DNA from 2 places in the Neorhizobium sp. DAR64872/K0K18 genome. Region 1 is predicted to be linked to the other one. Evidence: predicted binding sites of a transcription regulator. Region 1 holds the regulator's gene; the other holds the start of a gene.

Region 1 (9,244 bases):
CGTCCTACGCCGGTCCCGTCGAACTGATCGGGGTGGGCGGTGATGCACTGTCGGCCCAAGGCCTTCAGTCGCTGTTCGATTTCTCCGAATTGTCGATCATGGGCATCACCCAGGTGCTCGCGCGTCTTCCCAACCTGATCCGTCGCATCAACCAGACGGCGGCTGCGATCGTCGCCGCAAAGCCCGATGTGCTTGTCATCGTCGACAGCCCTGACTTTACCCACCGAGTGGCAAGAAAGGTGAGGGCGGCCCTGCCGGATCTGCCGATCGTTGATTATGTCTGCCCCAGTGTCTGGGCCTGGAAGGAATATCGTGCCAAGGCGATGCTCTCCTATGTCGACCTCGTTCTTGCCGTCCTTCCGTTCGAGCCGGAAGCGATGCGGAGGCTGGAGGGTCCGCAGACAGTGTTCGTCGGTCACCGGCTGACCAATGATGCGGATCTCCTGAGGGTCCGTGCTGCGCGCGCCGAGAGGCCGGTCAAGACCTCCGCCGACAAGAAGACGATCCTCTTGCTTCCGGGCTCCCGTTCAGCCGAAATCAAGGCACTCCTACCCGTGTTCGGCGAGGCTGCGCGCGAGTTTGCAGATCGCAATGGTGAGACCCGGTTCCTGCTTCCGACGGTACCGCGCCGGGAAGAACTGGTGCGGAAGATGGCCGCAGATCTGCAGGTTCATGTCGAGATTACCACGGATACAGCCGGAAAATGGGCTGCCTTCGCAGAGGCGGACGTGGCGCTGGCGGCTTCAGGGACGGTTATCCTGGAACTGGGGCTTGCGACGGTTCCTGTTGTCTCAGCCTACAAAACGGACTGGCTGATCAAGCTTCTGGCCGGCCGCATCAAGATCTGGACCGGCGCGCTTCCGAACCTGATCGCCGACTACCCGGTCGTTCCCGAATATGTCAACGAGGTCGTGCGACCCGGAAGCCTCAGCCGCTGGGCGGAACGTCTGTCCGCCGACACGCCGGAGCGCCGTGCGATGCTCGACGGGTTCGCACTTGCCTGGCAGAGACTGGACGTCCCTGTTCCGCCTGGAGAGGCCGCAGCAGGTGCGGTACTCGAACTGTTAGACAACAAAAAACCCGTTCATCGCTGAACGGGTTTTTCTATTCGCAAAGCCTATTACAGCGCTTAGCGCTTCGAAACGGGCGTGTAGTCACGCTGCGCTTCGCCGGTATAGAGCTGGCGCGGACGACCGATACGCTGCTGCGGATCTTCGATCATTTCGGCCCACTGGGCGATCCAGCCGACGGTACGCGCAAGCGCGAACAGAACGGTGAACATCGTCGTGGGGAAGCCCATCGCCTTCAAGGTGATGCCCGAATAGAAGTCGATGTTCGGGTACAGCTTCTTCTCGATGAAGTAGGGGTCCGTCAGAGCAATCTTCTCGAGTTCCATGGCGACCTGCAGAAGCGGATCGTCCTTGTGACCGAGTTCCGCCAGCACTTCATGCGTGGTCTTCTGCATGATCTTGGCGCGCGGATCGTAGTTCTTGTAGACGCGGTGACCAAAGCCCATCAGACGGAACGGATCGTTCTTGTCCTTGGCACGGGCGATGTATTCCGGAATCTTGTCGACGGTCCCGATCTCGGTCAGCATGTTGAGCGCTGCTTCGTTGGCGCCGCCATGAGCGGGGCCCCAGAGGCAGGCAATGCCGGCAGCGATACAGGCGAACGGGTTTGCACCCGAGGAACCTGCAAGGCGAACCGTCGAGGTCGACGCGTTCTGTTCGTGATCCGCATGCAGGATGAAGATGCGATCCATGGCGCGCGACAGGACCGGGTTCACCTTGTATTCTTCGCACGGCACGGCAAAGCACATGCGCAGGAAGTTGGAGGCGTAATCCAGGTCGTTCTGCGGATACACGAAGGGCTGGCCGATATGGTACTTGTAGGCCATGGCGGCGAGCGTCGGCATCTTGGCGATCATGCGCAGCGACGCAACCATCCGCTGGTGCGGATCGGTGATGTCGGTGGAATCGTGATAGAAGGCCGAGAGAGCGCCCACGCAACCGCACATGACGGCCATAGGATGCGCATCGCGGCGGAAGCCGGTGAAGAAGCGGCTCATCTGCTCGTGAACCATGGTGTGCATGGTTACGCGATGATCGAAGTCCTTCTTCTGGGCAGCCGTCGGCAGTTCTCCATAGAGAAGCAGATAGCAGGTTTCCAGAAAGTCACCCTGTTCAGCAAGCTGCTCGATCGGGTAGCCGCGATGCAGGAGAACACCCTTGTCGCCGTCGATATAGGTGATCTTGGATTCACAGGATGCAGTCGACGTGAAGCCGGGGTCGTAGGTGAAGGCACCGGTTTGCTTGTACAGGGCTGCGATATCGATAACATCCGGCCCAATCGTGCCCGATCGCACCGAGAGGTCGACTGTCTTATCACCAAGTACGAGATTTGCGCTTTGTTCCGTCATTCTGATCCTCCAACCTGTTGGCGGCATGGCGCCCAGAAAGCGCCATAAGAGTTAAGCGTCGCAAGTTAGCTATATGATCCTAAAGGTGATGCCAAGCGCTCCTGCAACATTTTGTGCAGCGCGAAAATAATTTAGGCAGGACACGTTTAAAAGATGCCCAACCTCATGGTGTAAGAGGCCGTAACGTGAAGGAAAACCGCAGCTTGGCGAATGTGTTGACGAGGAGAATATAAACGCGCAGGTTGCGTTTATCAATCACCGTCTCTGCAGCGGAGCCGGCGGGATAAACCATCATGGCGAATGGCGGAGCGATTTTTGAAGCAGCCAGCAGCAAGCCGATGATGCTTGCTTCGACACCCCACGCAATCGCACTCTGGACGCCCGAATCGGCATCGCAGACAATGCCCGCGGAAGTCCGGAATAATGGTCGAAACGACCATCATTCCGAGGATGTTTTCCTGGGATATGTGATCAGAGACCGGCCCGTTTCCAAATGGCTGAGCACGTCGTTGAGCGAGGAGGTTTCCCACGGTCATGGGTTCCTCTTCCTGCCTGTCTTGCTGGGTGCCGGCGCTGCGATCTGGTTCGCACTTCCTTGGACGCCATCGCCATTCATTCTCGCAACCATGCTTGCGATCTCGATGGTGACCGCAGGGCTGACACGGTATCGCGCGCATCCACTGTCTCGTGCCAACCTTGTAATCTGCCTGCTTCTCTCCGGTTCTGCACTGGCGGCGCTCGAAACGTGGCGGTGTTCGACGGTCGTGCTCGATTCGCCCGTCACGACGACTATCAGCGGGATTGTCGAACGACGCGAAGCCGATGCACAGCGCCGCTGGCGCTATATCCTCAGGATCGAGCAGACATCTGAGCCCTCGCTTTCACGACCGCCACAGCGCGTCTCGGTTCTTGCCAGAAGCCAACACGAACCTGCAGACATCGGAGAGCGCGTTTCCGGCCGTGCCCGTCTGTCGCCACCCTCTGGCCCGGCGCTTCCCGGATTGAACGATTTCGCCTTCTCCTCCTACTTCGATCAAATCGGGGCTGTTGGCTTCTTTTACGGCGCGCCTAGCGTACAACCGGCGATCGATGACCAACCCGGGTTATGGTCGGACATGCAGCGAGGGCTTTTTGCGCTTCGCAGCGCAATCGGCAATCGCATCCGCGATACGGTCAAGGGGGATGCGGGCGCTTTTGCTGCCGCAATCGTGACCGACGAGCGCCGTGCAATTTCCCGTGAGACGACCGAGGCGCTTCGTCTGTCCGGGCTGGCCCATATCGTCGCGATCTCAGGCCTGAACATGGCGCTGGCAGCCGGTATCTTCTTCGTCGGCGTCCGCTCCGTCCTGTCGCTGTTTCCAGGCTTTGCGCAGGCCTATCCGATCAAGAAGTTTGCCGCGTTCGGTGCGCTTGCCATGGCGACCGACTATTACCTGATTTCCGGGTTCGGGGTTTCCGCCGAGCGGGCCTATATCATGATGGCGGTGATGCTGGTCGCCGTGCTCGTCGATCGACCCTCCATCAGCCTTCGCAACGTCGCCCTTTCGGCAATCATCATCCTCGCCATCTCGCCGTCGGAGATTTTGGGTCCGAGTTTCCAGATGTCGTTTGCGGCAACCGCGGCACTGGTGGCAGGGTTCGCCCTCTGGACGCGATATTTCGCGAAAGGTAAGGAGGAGACAAAAGGTAGCAACCGGTGGATAACGGGTGTCGCGGCGACGTTCCATTTCATTGCCGGGATCGTGGTGACGTCGCTGATCGGCAGTACGTCGACGTCGATCTATTCGATCGAGCATTTCCACCATCTGACCACCTACGGCCTCGCGGCCAATCTCGCGGCCATGCCGATCATTTCCTTCGTGGTGATGCCGGCAGGGCTTGTTGGCATGTTGCTGATGCCGTTCGGGCTGGATGCTCCCTTTCTGTTCATCATGGGCGAGGGGCTGCGGATCGTCATTCGCATTGCCGAGATCGTCGCCGCATGGGGCGGCGATATTGCCATCGGCCGGCAGAACCCGCTTTTCCTGCCGCTGGCGACGGCAGGCTTTCTGCTTCTGACGCTGCTGCGCACGCCGCTGAGGCTGACAGGCGCGCTGTTCATGGCGGTGGCTTTGCTCTTTGCGGTCCGCTCAGGCTCGGCGCCGAGGCCTGATATCGTCATATCCGAAGACGGCGCATCGGTCGGCGTGATCAAGGATGACAAGATCACCCTCAATCGAACCCGACCGGCGGGATTTATCTTCGATCAATGGCGGCGAGCGCTGGTGCTTGAGACCGGAGAACAACCGCTCGCCTTGCCGGTTCTTGCCTCTTCGGAACCAGCGCGAGGTGCCAGCCTTGCGAAAAGCGATGACAAACGCCCTAGACCACATTCGCGACCGGATTTGACGCGCCGGGAAATCGAATATGTCAGGGGCTTTCTTCAAGCATTCACGCCCGGACGATTTGCCTGTCTGCCGAAAATCCTGTGCGCGGCGCAGACTGCTCAGGACATCCGGATCGTCACTGTCGAAGACAACCGATACACCGGTCTTGCCTGCGATTTCGGTCGGATCATCGTCTCGCCCGGCGCACGCTTCGATACTTGCCGCTCCGGCGCCTTGCTTCTCAGCGGGCGGACGTTGCGCCGGACTGGCGCACTGGAAATCACCATTATTCCGAACGCGACAGCGCCAGACATCAAGATTACGGCGGCGATGCGAGACAGCGCACAGACCTCAAGCCGTCCGTGGACCGTCCACCGGTTCTATGACTGGCAAACGCGACAATTCGACTTTGGCATCCCGGAGGCTGTTGCTGCGCATCTCCGGGATGACACCGTTCTTAATGATAGCGGCGAATAAGGCCGACAAGCTTACCCTGGACCTTCACCCGGTCGGGGGGGAAGATGCGGGTCTCGTAAGCCGGGTTTGCCGCTTCCAGTGCGATCGAGGCACCCTTGCGGCGAAACCGCTTCAGGGTCGCTTCTTCCTCATCGACCAGGGCAACGATGATATCGCCTGGACTTGCGGTGCTGGTATTCTTGATGATGACGGTATCGCCATCGAGGATGCCGGCATCGATCATCGAATCGCCCTTCACTTCGAGCGCGTAATGATCGCCGGAACCCAGCATCTCGATCGGAACGGCGATGTCATGGGTGTTGTTCTGGATCGCGGAGATCGGCACGCCGGCAGCGATTCGACCCATGACCGGGATGTTTGTCGAGAACGGATTGTCCGCCATGACCGGCGCCGGCTTCTGAGCGACGACCGGTTGCGTTTTGCCGAGGCTTCCCTCGATGACACTGGGAGAAAATCCCCGTCGCGGATGAAGGTTCGCCACATAGGCGTCAGGCAGCTTGATCACTTCGAGCGCGCGTGCTCTGTTCGGCAGACGGCGAATAAAGCCACGCTCCTCGAGCGCGGTGATCAGCCTGTGGATGCCGGACTTCGATGCAAGGTCGAGAGCGTCCTTCATTTCGTCAAACGACGGCGGCACGCCTGATTCTTTCATCCGCTCGTGGATGAACAGAAGTAACTCCTGTTGCTTGCGTGTCAGCATGGACGGGACCCTCAGAATTGGAAACAAATGCAGAACGGACGCTATATGTTCTATCTGTGTTCCGCAAGCCCCAAATTTTTGCTCAAGAATAGTCTCATTTCAGCGTTCGATCACGTATTCAGTTCGTGCGCAGCACTTGCCGAGTTTCCCGCGATAGCCAATGTTCTGCGGAATAAGACTTTGGGGGTGTAAGTGGGTAACAAGTCAGTCGATCATTTGGTTCTGCCCGTTGCAGATCTGGCGTCAGCGCGGGGGAGGTTGACCGCTCTCGGCTTTACTGTGGCACCTGAAGGTGTTCACCCTTTCGGCACAGCCAATGCCTGCATATTCTTCGCGGATGGCTCGTACCTCGAGCCACTGGCCATTGTGAACCGTCGGCAAGCCTCGCTTGCGGCAAAACGAGGCAACGTGTTCACCGATCGCGACATCCGCTTCCGCGGCCAGCGGAAAAGGGAAGGTCTATCGGCGGTGGTCATCGGGACGCAGGATGCAGCGGCCGATCATATGCGTTTTGTGGACGGGCACATGTCTGCGGGCGAGATGCTTCAATTCTCCCGCCCGATGCAGTTGCCCGATGGTGGGGAGAGCGAAGTCTCATTCCGTCTGGCGTTCGCGGCAGTTCCCGAGGTCGATGACATCTTGCTGTTTTCCTGCCAGCGAATGGCAGCATTACCGGCAGATCGCGGTGGTCTTGATGAGCACGCAAACGCCGTTACAGGCCTTCGAGAGATCGTCTTTTCTGCAGATGACCCGCTGGAGTTTCTGCCGCTTTTCGAAACCGTGTTCGAGACTCAGCCCGAGCAAGGGAAAGACGGTCTGCGGATCGAAGCTGCCAATGCCAGCATCCGCATTCAATCCAACGACACGTTCAGCGACGAGTTCCGGTCTTCGATGAAGCCCTTGTTATCGTCGCGCCTCGCTGCGCGCGGGATCATCTTCAAGACCACCGATCTCGCCGTGACAGAGATCACCCTTGCTGCTAATGACGTCGCATTCATCCGCAGGGATGGCCGCGTGATCGTGTCGGCAGCCCCGGGGCAAGGTGTGGTTTTCGGTTTCGAGGAATAGTGAAATGACAGTCTCCGCCAATTCTGAAGTGTCCGTGGGCGAGGGGAGTTCGAAAGTCGTTTTTTCCAACACGGCAAAGCTCTCGCTGATTGCCGGTCCCTGCCAGATGGAAAGCCGTGATCACGCCTTCATGATCGCGGGTACGCTTGTCGAACTCTGCAAGAAGCTCGACATCGGCCTCGTCTACAAGTCCTCCTTCGACAAGGCGAACCGCACGTCGATCTCCGGCAAGCGCGGCATCGGGTTGGACAACGCGATGGCAATCTTTGCCGATCTCAAGAAGGAATACGGCTTTCCTGTTCTGACCGACATTCACACGGAAGAGCAGTGCGGCCTCGTGGCCGACACGATCGATATCCTGCAGATCCCCGCCTTCCTGTCGCGCCAGACCGACTTGCTGGTCGCGGCTGCAAAGACGGGTTGCGCGATCAACGTCAAGAAGGGGCAGTTTCTGGCACCCTGGGACATGAAGAATGTTCAGGCGAAGTTCCTCGAAAGCGGCAATCCCAATGTGATGCTCTGCGAGCGCGGTGCGTCGTTCGGCTACAACACTCTCGTTTCCGACATGCGTTCGCTGCCGATCATGGCGGCTCTCGGAAGCCCTGTCATCTTCGACGCAACCCACTCCGTGCAGCAGCCGGGCGGCCAGGGCGGCTCCTCCGGAGGCCAGCGCGAGTTTGTCGAAACGCTTGCCCGGGCAGCCGTCGCCGTCGGCGTTGCTGGCGTCTTTATCGAGACCCACGAAGACCCTGACAACGCACCGTCCGACGGTCCGAATATGGTCCACCTGAAGGACATGCCGCGGCTTCTGGAAAAGCTGCTGGCCTTCGACGCCATCGCAAAAGGCTGACGGCGTCGAAAAACCGCCGAATTGACTGGATTGTAATCCGCGTGTCATCGACGATCGCACAATGTCGATGACACGCCTGTTCGCTGAGCCTGCGAATTCAGGCTCGCACATCAACCGAGGAGAGACCCTTGACCGCCATTACCGACATCATCGCTCGCGAAATTCTGGACAGCCGTGGCAATCCGACCGTCGAGGTGGATGTTTATCTGGAAGACGGCTCGATGGGCCGCGCCGCCGTTCCGTCGGGCGCCTCCACGGGCGCGCATGAAGCCGTCGAACTTCGCGATGGTGGCAAGCGCTATGGTGGCAAGGGCGTCGAAAAGGCTGTCGAAGCCGTCAACACCGAGATCTTCGACGCGATCGGCGGCTTCGATGCCGAAAGCCAGATCCACATCGACAAGACCCTGATCGCGCTCGACGGCACCCCGAACAAATCGCGCCTGGGTGCAAACGCCATTCTCGGCGTTTCGCTTGCCGTTGCCAAGGCCGCCGCCGAATCGTCCGGCCTGCCGCTCTATCGCTATATCGGCGGCGCCTCCGCCCATCTTCTGCCGGTCCCGATGATGAACATCATCAATGGCGGCGCTCACGCCGACAACCCGATCGATTTCCAGGAATTCATGATCATGCCCGTCGGCGCTGAGACGCTGAAGGATGCCGTGCGCATGGGTGCAGAAATCTTTCACGTCCTCAAGAAGGAACTGGCAGCGCAGGGCCACAACACCAATGTCGGCGACGAAGGCGGTTTCGCGCCGGGCCTGAAGAGCGCGCCGGAAGCCCTCGACTTCATCATGAAGTCGGTCGAAAAGGCCGGCTACCGGCCGGGCGATGACGTCCACCTGGCGCTCGATTGCGCAGCGACCGAATTCTTCAAGAACGGCAAGTATGAGCTGGAAGGCGAAGGCCGTTCGCTGGAGCCCGAAGCAATGGCGGATTACCTGGCAGAACTTGCCGGCAAGTACCCGATCATCTCGATCGAAGACGGCATGTCGGAAGACGACTGGGCCGGCTGGAAGTATCTCACCGACAAGATCGGTTCCAAGGTTCAGCTCGTCGGCGACGACCTGTTCGTGACCAACTCGGCCCGTCTGCGCGATGGGATCCGTCAGGGCACAGCCAACTCGATCCTCGTCAAGGTCAACCAGATCGGCTCGCTCACCGAAACGCTCGATGCTGTCGAAACAGCGCACAAGGCAAGCTACACGGCCGTCATGTCGCACCGTTCGGGTGAGACGGAAGACTCGACAATTGCCGATCTCGCAGTTGCCACCAACTGCGGACAGATTAAGACCGGTTCGCTGTCGCGCTCGGATCGTCTGGCCAAGTACAACCAGCTCATCCGCATCGAGGAAATGCTGGGTCCT
Region 2 (9,244 bases), 890 kb from region 1:
TCCTGAAGGTCTCGATGGAGCTGATCGGTGAAAAGGGTATCGATGCGGTCACGATGAAGGAGATTGCGTCTCTTTCAGGTGGTCCGATCGCCTCCGTCTACCAGTATTTCCCCAACAAGTCGGCGATCATCGCCATGCTCCATGAGCGCTATGTCGAGGAAGTCCGCGGTATCATCGTCGGACATATTCCGCAGATCTCGACGGCTGAAGACGCGCTGGATGCAACGGACGTTCTTTTCGACCTCTATTACACCCGCATGCGCGAAAAGCCGTCGACCCAGGATCTGTTGAACGCCATCCAGGCCGACAAGGCGCTGGCAGACCGTGATATTACCGAGACCCGCTTCCAGGCCGACCTCTTCTTCGAGATTACCAAGCGTTTCGTCAGCGAACAGCTTTGGGAGAACTACGCCCGCACACTGTTTCTTATGTTCCACATGGCCGCGGCAACATTGCGTCTGGCGCTGATGGTGACGGAAGACGAGGCAGCCAAAATCGTTGCACAGTTCAAGTCGATCGTCCGGGCACAGTCGACCTATTACTTCAAAGGCAGTTTTCCCGCATCGCTGTAAGCTACAGCCCGAGTTTGTCCCGCATGCCGTACCACCAGGCCCCAAGCGCGGTGAGCGGCACGCGGAACGCCCGCCCGCCCGGGAAGGGTAGGTTGGGCAGGGATGCCCAGGTATCGAACCTTTCCGCATGGCCGGCAACCGCCTCACCAAGGATCTTGCCGAGCAGATGCGTGGTGGTCACGCCGTGGCCGCTGTCGCCGTGCGAGAAGAACACGGTGTCGGACAGCTTTCCCACATGCGGAATGCGGGTCAGCGTCAGTGCAAAATTGCCGCTCCACGCATAGTCGATCCTCACATTCTTCAGCTGCGGGAAGGTCTTGAGCATGTTCGGGCGGATCACGCCCGTCAGGTCCTTCGGGTCGCTGCCGCCATAGCCGATGCCGCCACCGTAGAGCAGGCGGTTGTCGGCGGTGCGGCGATAGTAATCGAGAATGTAATTGGCATCCTCGACGCAGTAATTTGCGGGCAGAAGGCGCTCGATCAGGCCCGCATCCAGCGGCTCCGTCGCCATCACCTGGCTCGAAACCGGCATCATCTTGCCATGGATCTCCGGCAGCAGCGGCGATAGATAGGCGTTGCCGCACACCAGTACATAGGATGCCGTGACACGGCCCCTGTCGGTTCTGACCACGGGCTTTGCCGTCTGGTCGATGCCCACCACCCGCGATCCCTCGAAAATCCGCGCGCCCAGGCTTTCGGCGGCTGCCGCTTCCCCAAGCACGAGATTGAGCGGATGGATATGGCCACCCTTCCTGTCGATCATGCCGCCGGCATAGCGGTCGCTTTTCACATAGCGCCCGACGTCAGCCTTCGAGACCATCTCCAGCCCGTCATGGCCGTGCTGTTCCCAGACGGCCTTGTGCAGCTCCATCTCGCGCACCTGCTTGTCCGTAAAGGCCGCGAAGAAACCACCGGGCACGAGACCGCAGTCGATCCCGTAGTGCGCCACGCGGCCGCGGATGATCTCGCCGCCTTCGAGCGACATCGCGCCAAGCTGCACGGCCTTGTCGCGCCCGTAGCGTCCGGCGATCGTTTCCAGATCGCGGCTATAGCCGTTGACGATCTGCCCGCCATTGCGGCCCGAAGCGCCGAAGCCGATCCGCTCGGCCTCCAGCACCACGACGGAATAGCCGCGCTCGGCCAGTTCGAGAGCGGCCGAGATGCCGGAAAAGCCCGCGCCGATCACGCAGACATCGGCCTCGATCTCGCCCTCGAGGGCAGGGCGCACACGCTTGTCATTGGCCGAGGCGGCATACCAGGAATTGGCGTGGCGGGGATTGTCTGCGGGTTTGAAAGCCATCTTACACCGTCCTGATATAGGCGTCGTATTCGACGTCGGTCACCCGCAGAGAAAATTCCGACAGCTCCTGCTGCTTGCAGGCCGTGTAGAGCGACCGGTATTTCGGCCCGAGCGTCGCGTAGGCGAACGTGGAGCGGGAAAACTGCTGCAGCGCATAGTCCCAGTTGGTCGGCAGCGGTTCGTGGCTGATCGCATGGTCGTCGCCGGTAATCGCCCCGCCCGGATTGCGCTTTTCCTTGATGCCGGCAAGGGCTGCACTGAGGATCATCGCCAGCACAAGATAGGGATTGGTGTCGGAACCTGCAACGCGGTGCTCGATGCGGGTCGCCGGCTTCGACGCGGTGATGACGCGCACGGCGGCCGAGCGGTTGTCGAAGCCCCAGGAGGCATAGGTCGGGGCATGTTCGGAAGGGCGCAGGCGCCGGTAGGAATTGGCATGCGGGGCAAACACCGCCATGCTTTCCCCCATGTTTTCCAAAAGCCCGCCCACCGAATGAAACAGCGCCTCGGACGGCCCGTTCTCGCCCATATAGACATTGCGGCCGTCGCTATCGATCAGCGAGAAATGCACATGCATGCCGCTTCCGGCCTGCGTGCCATAGGGCTTTGCCATGAACGTCGCGTCGAGATCGTTGGCGCGCGCCACGCCCTTGACGATCCGCTTGAGGAGCACCGCATAATCGGCAGCCTTCAGCGCGTCTGGCACGTGGTTGAGGTTGATCTCATACTGGCCCGGGCCGTTTTCCCGCAGTGTCGTATCGGCCGGTATCCCTTGCGCCCTCGCTGCAGAGGCGATGCCGTGGAAGACATTCTCGAAATCCTGCAGCTCGGAAATCGAGAGCACCTGTGTCTGGCCCGTATGCCAGCGGCCCTCGCGTGAATTCGGTGGCCGCACCGGGTCGATCGCCGAACGGATCGGGTCGATCAGGTAGAATTCCAGCTCCGTCGCCACGACCGGCGTCAGGCCGATCCGCTCGAAACCTTTGAGAACATTCGCCAGCACCTGGCGCGGATCGCCGTAAAATCCGGTCCCGTCCTGCTCGTTCATGCCCAGTAGAACCTGCGCCGTTGGCCGCTTCAGCCATGTCACACGCGACAGTGTGTCGGCGATGGGAAAGCAGATGCCATCCGGATCACCCGTGCCCTCCGCAAGGCCCGCGGCATTGACGTCGCGTCCCCAGACGTCGAGCGCGTAGACCGAGCGCGGCATCGCCATGCCCTTTGAGAGCACGTCGAGCGCCCGTTCGCGCGGGATCCACTTGCCCCGCGGCACGCCGTTGACGTCGATCACGAAGGCTTCGAGAACCTCGATATCGGGATTGTCATCGAGAAAGGTCCGGGCTGTATCGATCGTATCCATGAAAACACCGGTAGCCCAGACTTTCTCCTGCCGCTAGACCAAATGAAGAAGAGGGTCAGACGTTAAACCGCTCCGGCCTGTAAGCGGATATGTCGATCCGGGTCTTTTCGCCCATCATCGCTTCCGCGATGACCTGACCCGTGACCGGACCGAGCGTCAGGCCGTGATGCGCATGGCCGAAGGCGAACCACAATCCGTCGTGACGCGGCGCCTTGCCGATGACAGGCATCATATCCGGCGTGCAGGGGCGGGCGCCCATCCAGGGCTCCTTGTCCAGCCGCTCACCAAGCGGGAAGATTTCGCGTGCCACAGCTTCGGCGCGGGCAAGCTGAACCGGTGTCTTCGGCGCATCGCGGCGCGCAAATTCGGCACCGGTCGTCAGCCGGATCCCCTGGTTCATCGGGGCCAGGAAATAGCCGCGCTCCGCATCCATCGTCCAGCCGTTGAGCTTGGCATTGCCCTTTGGCGCATAATGCATGTGGTAGCCGCGCTTGACGCCGACGAGGAAATTGTAGCCGAGCGGCTTGGTCACCGTGTCCGACCACGGACCAAGCGCGACCACGACATCCTTCGCCTCGACCACGCCTTCGCCGGCAATGATGCGCCAGCCGGTCGCGGTCTTCGAAAGGCTCTTTGCGTCACCCGTCAGAACCCTGCCGCCAAGCTTTTCGAACAGCGCCACATAGGCACGCGTCAGCGCGAGCGGATCCTTGACCGCCCACGGGTCTTCCCATTTCAGCGCGCCGATGAAATCGTCGGAGAGATTGGGTTCCGCAACCGAGAGTTCTGCCGGGGTCAGAACTTTGAAGGACAGGTCGTATTCACGCTTCAGTCGGTCGGCCTCGCGCACCGTCTCGTCGAGCTTGGCCTGCGAGCGGAACACTTCCTGCCAGCCGTTCTTGGCAATCAGATCCTCGGCGCCCGCCTCGCGGATCAGTTCGTCATGGGTGGCGATCGAATGCTCGATCAGCGGCGCATAGGCGCGGGCGATCAGCTCATGCCTCGGCACGTTGGAATGCCACCAGTATTTTGCCAGAAACGAGGAGACTGACGGCATCGCGCTCCAGTGAAAATGCGCGTCGATGCGGTTGTTCCTGGCATAGCGCAGGATCTGGGCGAACTGCTGGGGAAAGCTGTAGGGGACAACGCCCTCGCGCTGGATCAGGCCGGCATTGCCGTAGGAGGTTTCCATCCCGGGCTCCCTGCGGTCCACCAGGGCGATCGATTTTCCCCGTCGCGCCAATTGCAGAGCCGTCGAAACACCGATGATGCCGGCGCCGAGAACGATCACATCCGCTGCCATGATATTGAATCCATATGAGATAACTGAGCAGGTCACCATGACGCCGGGTCAGGCGCAGCGCAAATGAAAATTGCAGCGGTCGCCTGGATATCCAAGGGGTGAGGATCGCTTGTGGAACTTGATCTAAATCAAATATAGCTTGACGCAACCAAGTTTGCGCTCCTAAGTCGATGACGCACTGACGGCCACCAGAACTTGCAGATGCACGCTTTGCAGACGCAATATCCTGCCGCGACCGCCGAATTTCTCTCTTGTCGCGCCCTCCGTCGGGGCTTCGGATTCATTCATGTCTGAAAAAGTCTCACATCGCGGGCTCGTCGTAGCCGCGATCATGGCAAGCATGGCGATGATCGCCATCGAAGCGACCATCGTCTCCACCGCCATGCCGCAGATCGCAGCCCAGCTCGGGCAGCTCAATCTCTACAGCTGGGTGTTTTCCGCTTTCCTTCTGTCGCAGACGGCGCTGACCGTGGTCTTCGGCAAGCTTTCCGATATCTACGGGCGAAAGCCGATCGTGCTGGCTGGCATCGCCGTCTTCCTGGTCGCCTCCATCCTCTGCGGATTTGCCTGGTCGATGCCGTCCATGATTGCCTTCAGACTGCTCCAGGGCATCGGCGCTGGCGCCATTCAGCCCGTCGCCATGACGGTGGTGGCCGATCTCTTTCCGGGCAGCCAGCGTGGAAAGGTTCAGGGCTATCTGGCCAGCGTCTGGGCGCTCTCGGCCGTGGTTGGCCCGCTGCTCGGCAGCGTCATCATCCATAACCTGCCCTGGGCCTGGATCTTCTGGATCAACGTGCCGGTCGGCCTTGCCGCTGCCGCAGCCTTCATCCTGTTCTACCACGAGGAAAAGCACACCCGGACGGTCTCGATCGATATCCTGGGCGCCGTGCTGTTTGCCGTCTCCATCTCGGCGCTGATGATTGGCCTCACGGTCTCCGAGACCGGATTGTCGACGTCCGCGATCGTCTCCTTCGTCCTGTTCGCCGTGTCGCTTGCGCTGTTCATCTGGCAGGAGCGCCGCGTCGAAGAACCGATGGTCGCGCCGGATCTCTGGCTCTACCGGCCGATTGCGGCCGCCAACATCTCTGTCTTCTTCGCCTCCATGGCGATCATGGGGCTCACCACCTTCCTGCCCATGTATGTGCAGACCGTGCTCAACCAGTCGCCGCTGGTGGCAGGTTTTGCGCTGACGATGCTTCTGCTCGGATGGCCCTGTGGTGCAACCATCGCATCGCGGCAATTCATGCGTTTTGGATTGCGGCCGATCATGCTGGTCGGCGCAGTGCTGGTGCCCTCGGGAACCTTCCTGCTTACCCTGCTGACGCCGTCCAGTTCGGCGGTGCTTGCCGGTGCGGGCTCGCTGGTCATGGGCTTCGGCATGGGCCTTCTCAATATCGGCGCACTGATCCTCACCCAGGGAAGCGTGACAGCGTCACAGCGCGGCAGCGCCACGGCGTCGAACGTCTTTTCCCGCAACCTCGGCAGCACGCTCGGCGCCGCGATCCTCGGGGCGGTGCTGAGCTGGGGCCTGGTCCATACGACCAGCGGACAGGCGATCACGACCGACCAGCTGCGTGCTCTCCTGAACGGAACCGGTCTCGTGAGTGGCGATGCCGAAGCGGTTCGCCTTGCGCTGCAGGACGGCCTGCACGCGACCTTCCTGACCATGCTCCTATTTGCCGTCCTGATCGTGCCCGCTTGCCTGTTCGTGCCCCGCGATGCCGTCCACAAGGACGAGCCCGTGCGGGCCTGAACCTTGAAATATGGCGCCAACATGCCCATTTCGCTGTGAACGGGGCCCTATCGGGACCGATATCGTCACAACGACTATTAAGGTGGGTGGCACGATGCAGCAGATGACAAAGACAATCCGGGACCTGACGATCGAGGAGCGCGAAGACGCGCTGATCACCATGGCGCACGCGCTTGAAGGCGCTGCCAGAGAAGCTCTCGTCGAAGGAAACCGCCAGTTCGCCGCAATCTCCGGCAACATGGCCGAAGCGATCTTCATCAACGCCGACCAGCTTGCACGCGATCACGTCGAGGAAGCCGAACAGGTTCTCGAACAGGCCGTCCAGATCATGGTCGAATATGAAGCTGAACACCCCTACCGGATCGTCAGCACCGCGATCCACTGAGGACGGTGGCACGGCGGGCGACGGGCAACCTTGCCTGCCTCCCGCATTCTCTCGCAGTGGAGAAGACGCCACCTGATGCGGCAAGCCTTCACTGGTCTCCTATAAAAAACGTCTGACATTGAACGCCTGCAAATCCAACGTCGAGTTCCTCGGCGATAGCGCAGATGGTAGCGTTGGGCTCCTTGGTGTCTGCGGGAATGGGAAAGAGCCAAAGGGCGGCGGCTCGTGGGCGGCTGGCCGCAGACGGCCATAGTCCCGCATGAGCGCGAGGGTTCATCCTCTTTGGCTCTGCCACACATCGCCGAGCCACTCTGTTACATTCTTGATATGCAGATTGGCGAGTTGAGAACGGAAAGTTCTCACGGTTTTCGTGTCGCCCCAGCTAAGATCAAGAACATGCAAAAAATCTCAAGCACTCCATCGAGCCTTTCAAGCCGCCTACAAAGCTGATTCAGAACGATGAATCTTCACCGGCGCTAAAATGCCGAGAGTTATCCCGTTCTGACCCCGCTTGACTCTTCTGTCGCGGCGGAACAGAAACAGAACACCAACATTCTTTGGGACATGAAGTCCTGTGCAACGCGAACCTTGAGGAGGGCCGTGAACGATGTCGCATGCCCCTGCCTCAAGGCTTGTCGAGGAACTGAGAGACCGGATTGCGCATCTGGAAGGCAGCGTGTCGCGCAAGGCGCTTGTGCTGCCCTTCGGGGTGCCTGACGTCGACGAGCGATTACCGGGCGGGGGGCTTGCCTATGGCGCCTTGCATGAAATTGCAGGCGGCGGGGCGGGTACAATCGACGGTGCCGCGGCCGCCCTGTTTGCGGCAGGTATTGCGGCCCGGGCCAAGGGAAAGGTTCTCTGGTGCCTGACCCGGCCGGATCTCTTTGCGCCGGCGCTGTCGCAGGCCGGGCTTCACCCCGACCGCGTCATCTATTGCGAAGCCGATAAGGAGGAGGACGTGCTTGCCTCGATGGAAGAGGGGCTGTCCTTCGGGGGATTGGCGGCCGTCGTCGGGGAACTGGTGAGGCTGCCGATGACCGCGTCGCGGCGTCTTCAACTGGCTGCCGAGAAGACGGGGACGCTCGGCCTGGTCGTCCGGCGCTGGCGACGGCAGACGGAGGCCTCCGACTACGGTCAGCCGACGGCGTCCACAACACGCTGGAGGATCAGCACCCTGCCGTCCGAGCCGCTTCCTGTCGCCGGCGTGGGACGGGCGAGGTGGCTGGCGGAATTGATGCGGGTAAAGGCGGGGCAATGTGCCGAGTTTGAGTTAGGAGCCTGCGATGCCGAGGGTCGTGTCTGTTTACTTCCCCTATCTAGCAACGGATCGGATACGTCGGCATGGCGAGGAAGCCGTGTCGGTTGACCAGCCGCTGGTCGTGGTCTCGCGCAGCGGCTCGAAACGCTGGATATCGGCAGCCGATACGGCTGCCCGCAAGCTGGGCCTCAAAGTCGGCATGACTGCCAGCAAGGCACAGGCGATGATTGGCAACCTTCATATGGTGGACGCCGATCCCGTTGCCGACGCCGCAGCCGTCGAGCGCCTGGCGCTATGGGCGCTTCGTCAATACAGCCCCGTCGTTGCCGTGGATGGAACGGATGGCATCGTCATGGATACCGAAGGTGCCGATCACCTTCAGGGTGGTGAAGAGCTGCTGATTTCCGGCGTTGTCAACGGTCTGCGGGGCAAGGGCCTGACGGCGCGTGCCGCTGTCGCCGATACCTGGGGTGCGGCGCATGCACTGGCGCGACTGACGACGAACGAAACGACGGTGGTGCCGCGCGGTGATGTCACCAAGGCCGTGATCGGACTTCCAATCCACTGTCTGCGGCTTGCGGCAGATACGATCCAGGCATTGCGCATCCTGGGTATCGACACCGTAGGAGAGCTGTCGGCACTGCCGCGTGCGCCGTTGACACTACGATTTGGTCCAGAGGTCGGACGCCGTCTCGATCAGCTCTTCGGCCGTCTTGCAGAACCCATCGAGCCGTTGCGCACGCCGGATCTGGTCGAGGTGGCGCGCAATTTCCAGGAGCCCATCGGTGCGCCCGATACGATTGCAAAATACGTCCGCCGGCTGGTGGCGCAACTGACCGCAAAGCTGGAGGAGCGGGGGCTGGGCGTCCGGCGCTCCGATCTGATCATCCATCGCGTCGACAACACACGCCAGTGTCTTCGAGCAGGACTTGCCAAGCCCGTGCGTGATCCTGCCCGCCTGACAAAGCTTCTCTGCGACCGTATCGAGAAGATCGACCCGGGTTTCGGCATCGAGCGGATGGTGCTGGTGGCGGTCATGGCCGAGCCGCTGGAAATAAAGCAGGTCGCAAACGCGCTGGTGGAAGAGGCGGTGGTGGATGTGACGCCGCTTGTCGATATTCTCGGCAACCGGGGCCAGCGCCTTTACCGCATCACGCCGGTCGCCTCCGACGTTCCGGAACGATCTCTCCGGCGGATCGGACCGACGGCCGTCGAGACGGGTGCCGAGTGGGCAGCCAGGTGGCCGCGGCCGTCACGGCTGCTCGCTTATCCCGAAGAAATCGAAACCATGGCTGTCCTGCCCGACCAGCCGC

Evidence for each region. The regulator LexA, encoded in region 1, represses DNA repair genes until DNA is damaged. The targets are predictions, from matches to a motif close to TGTTCNNNNTGTGTTCNG.
Region 2: the regulator LexA is predicted to act here: its motif matches at 7,203-7,220, upstream of ACQY1P_RS08240 (ImuA family protein).

What each region holds. Positions count from the first base shown of each region.
Region 1 is NZ_CP191446.1:1,472,381-1,481,624, forward strand. Features, by position in the region: gene lpxB (lipid-A-disaccharide synthase) at 1-1,094, shown strand, start outside; gene gltA (citrate synthase) at 1,130-2,419, opposite strand; gene ACQY1P_RS12585 (ComEC/Rec2 family competence protein) at 2,713-5,262, shown strand; gene lexA (transcriptional repressor LexA) at 5,243-5,962, opposite strand; gene ACQY1P_RS12595 (VOC family protein) at 6,155-7,030, shown strand; gene kdsA (3-deoxy-8-phosphooctulonate synthase) at 7,035-7,880, shown strand; gene eno (phosphopyruvate hydratase) at 8,009-9,244, shown strand, end outside.
Region 2 is NZ_CP191446.1:586,500-595,743, forward strand. Features, by position in the region: gene ACQY1P_RS08210 (TetR/AcrR family transcriptional regulator) at 1-572, shown strand, start outside; gene ACQY1P_RS08215 (NAD(P)/FAD-dependent oxidoreductase) at 574-1,872, opposite strand; gene ACQY1P_RS08220 (glutamine synthetase family protein) at 1,874-3,232, opposite strand; gene ACQY1P_RS08225 (NAD(P)/FAD-dependent oxidoreductase) at 3,288-4,535, opposite strand; gene ACQY1P_RS08230 (MDR family MFS transporter) at 4,822-6,288, shown strand; gene ACQY1P_RS08235 (hypothetical protein) at 6,383-6,673, shown strand; gene ACQY1P_RS08240 (ImuA family protein) at 7,281-8,039, shown strand; gene ACQY1P_RS08245 (Y-family DNA polymerase) at 7,957-9,244, shown strand, end outside.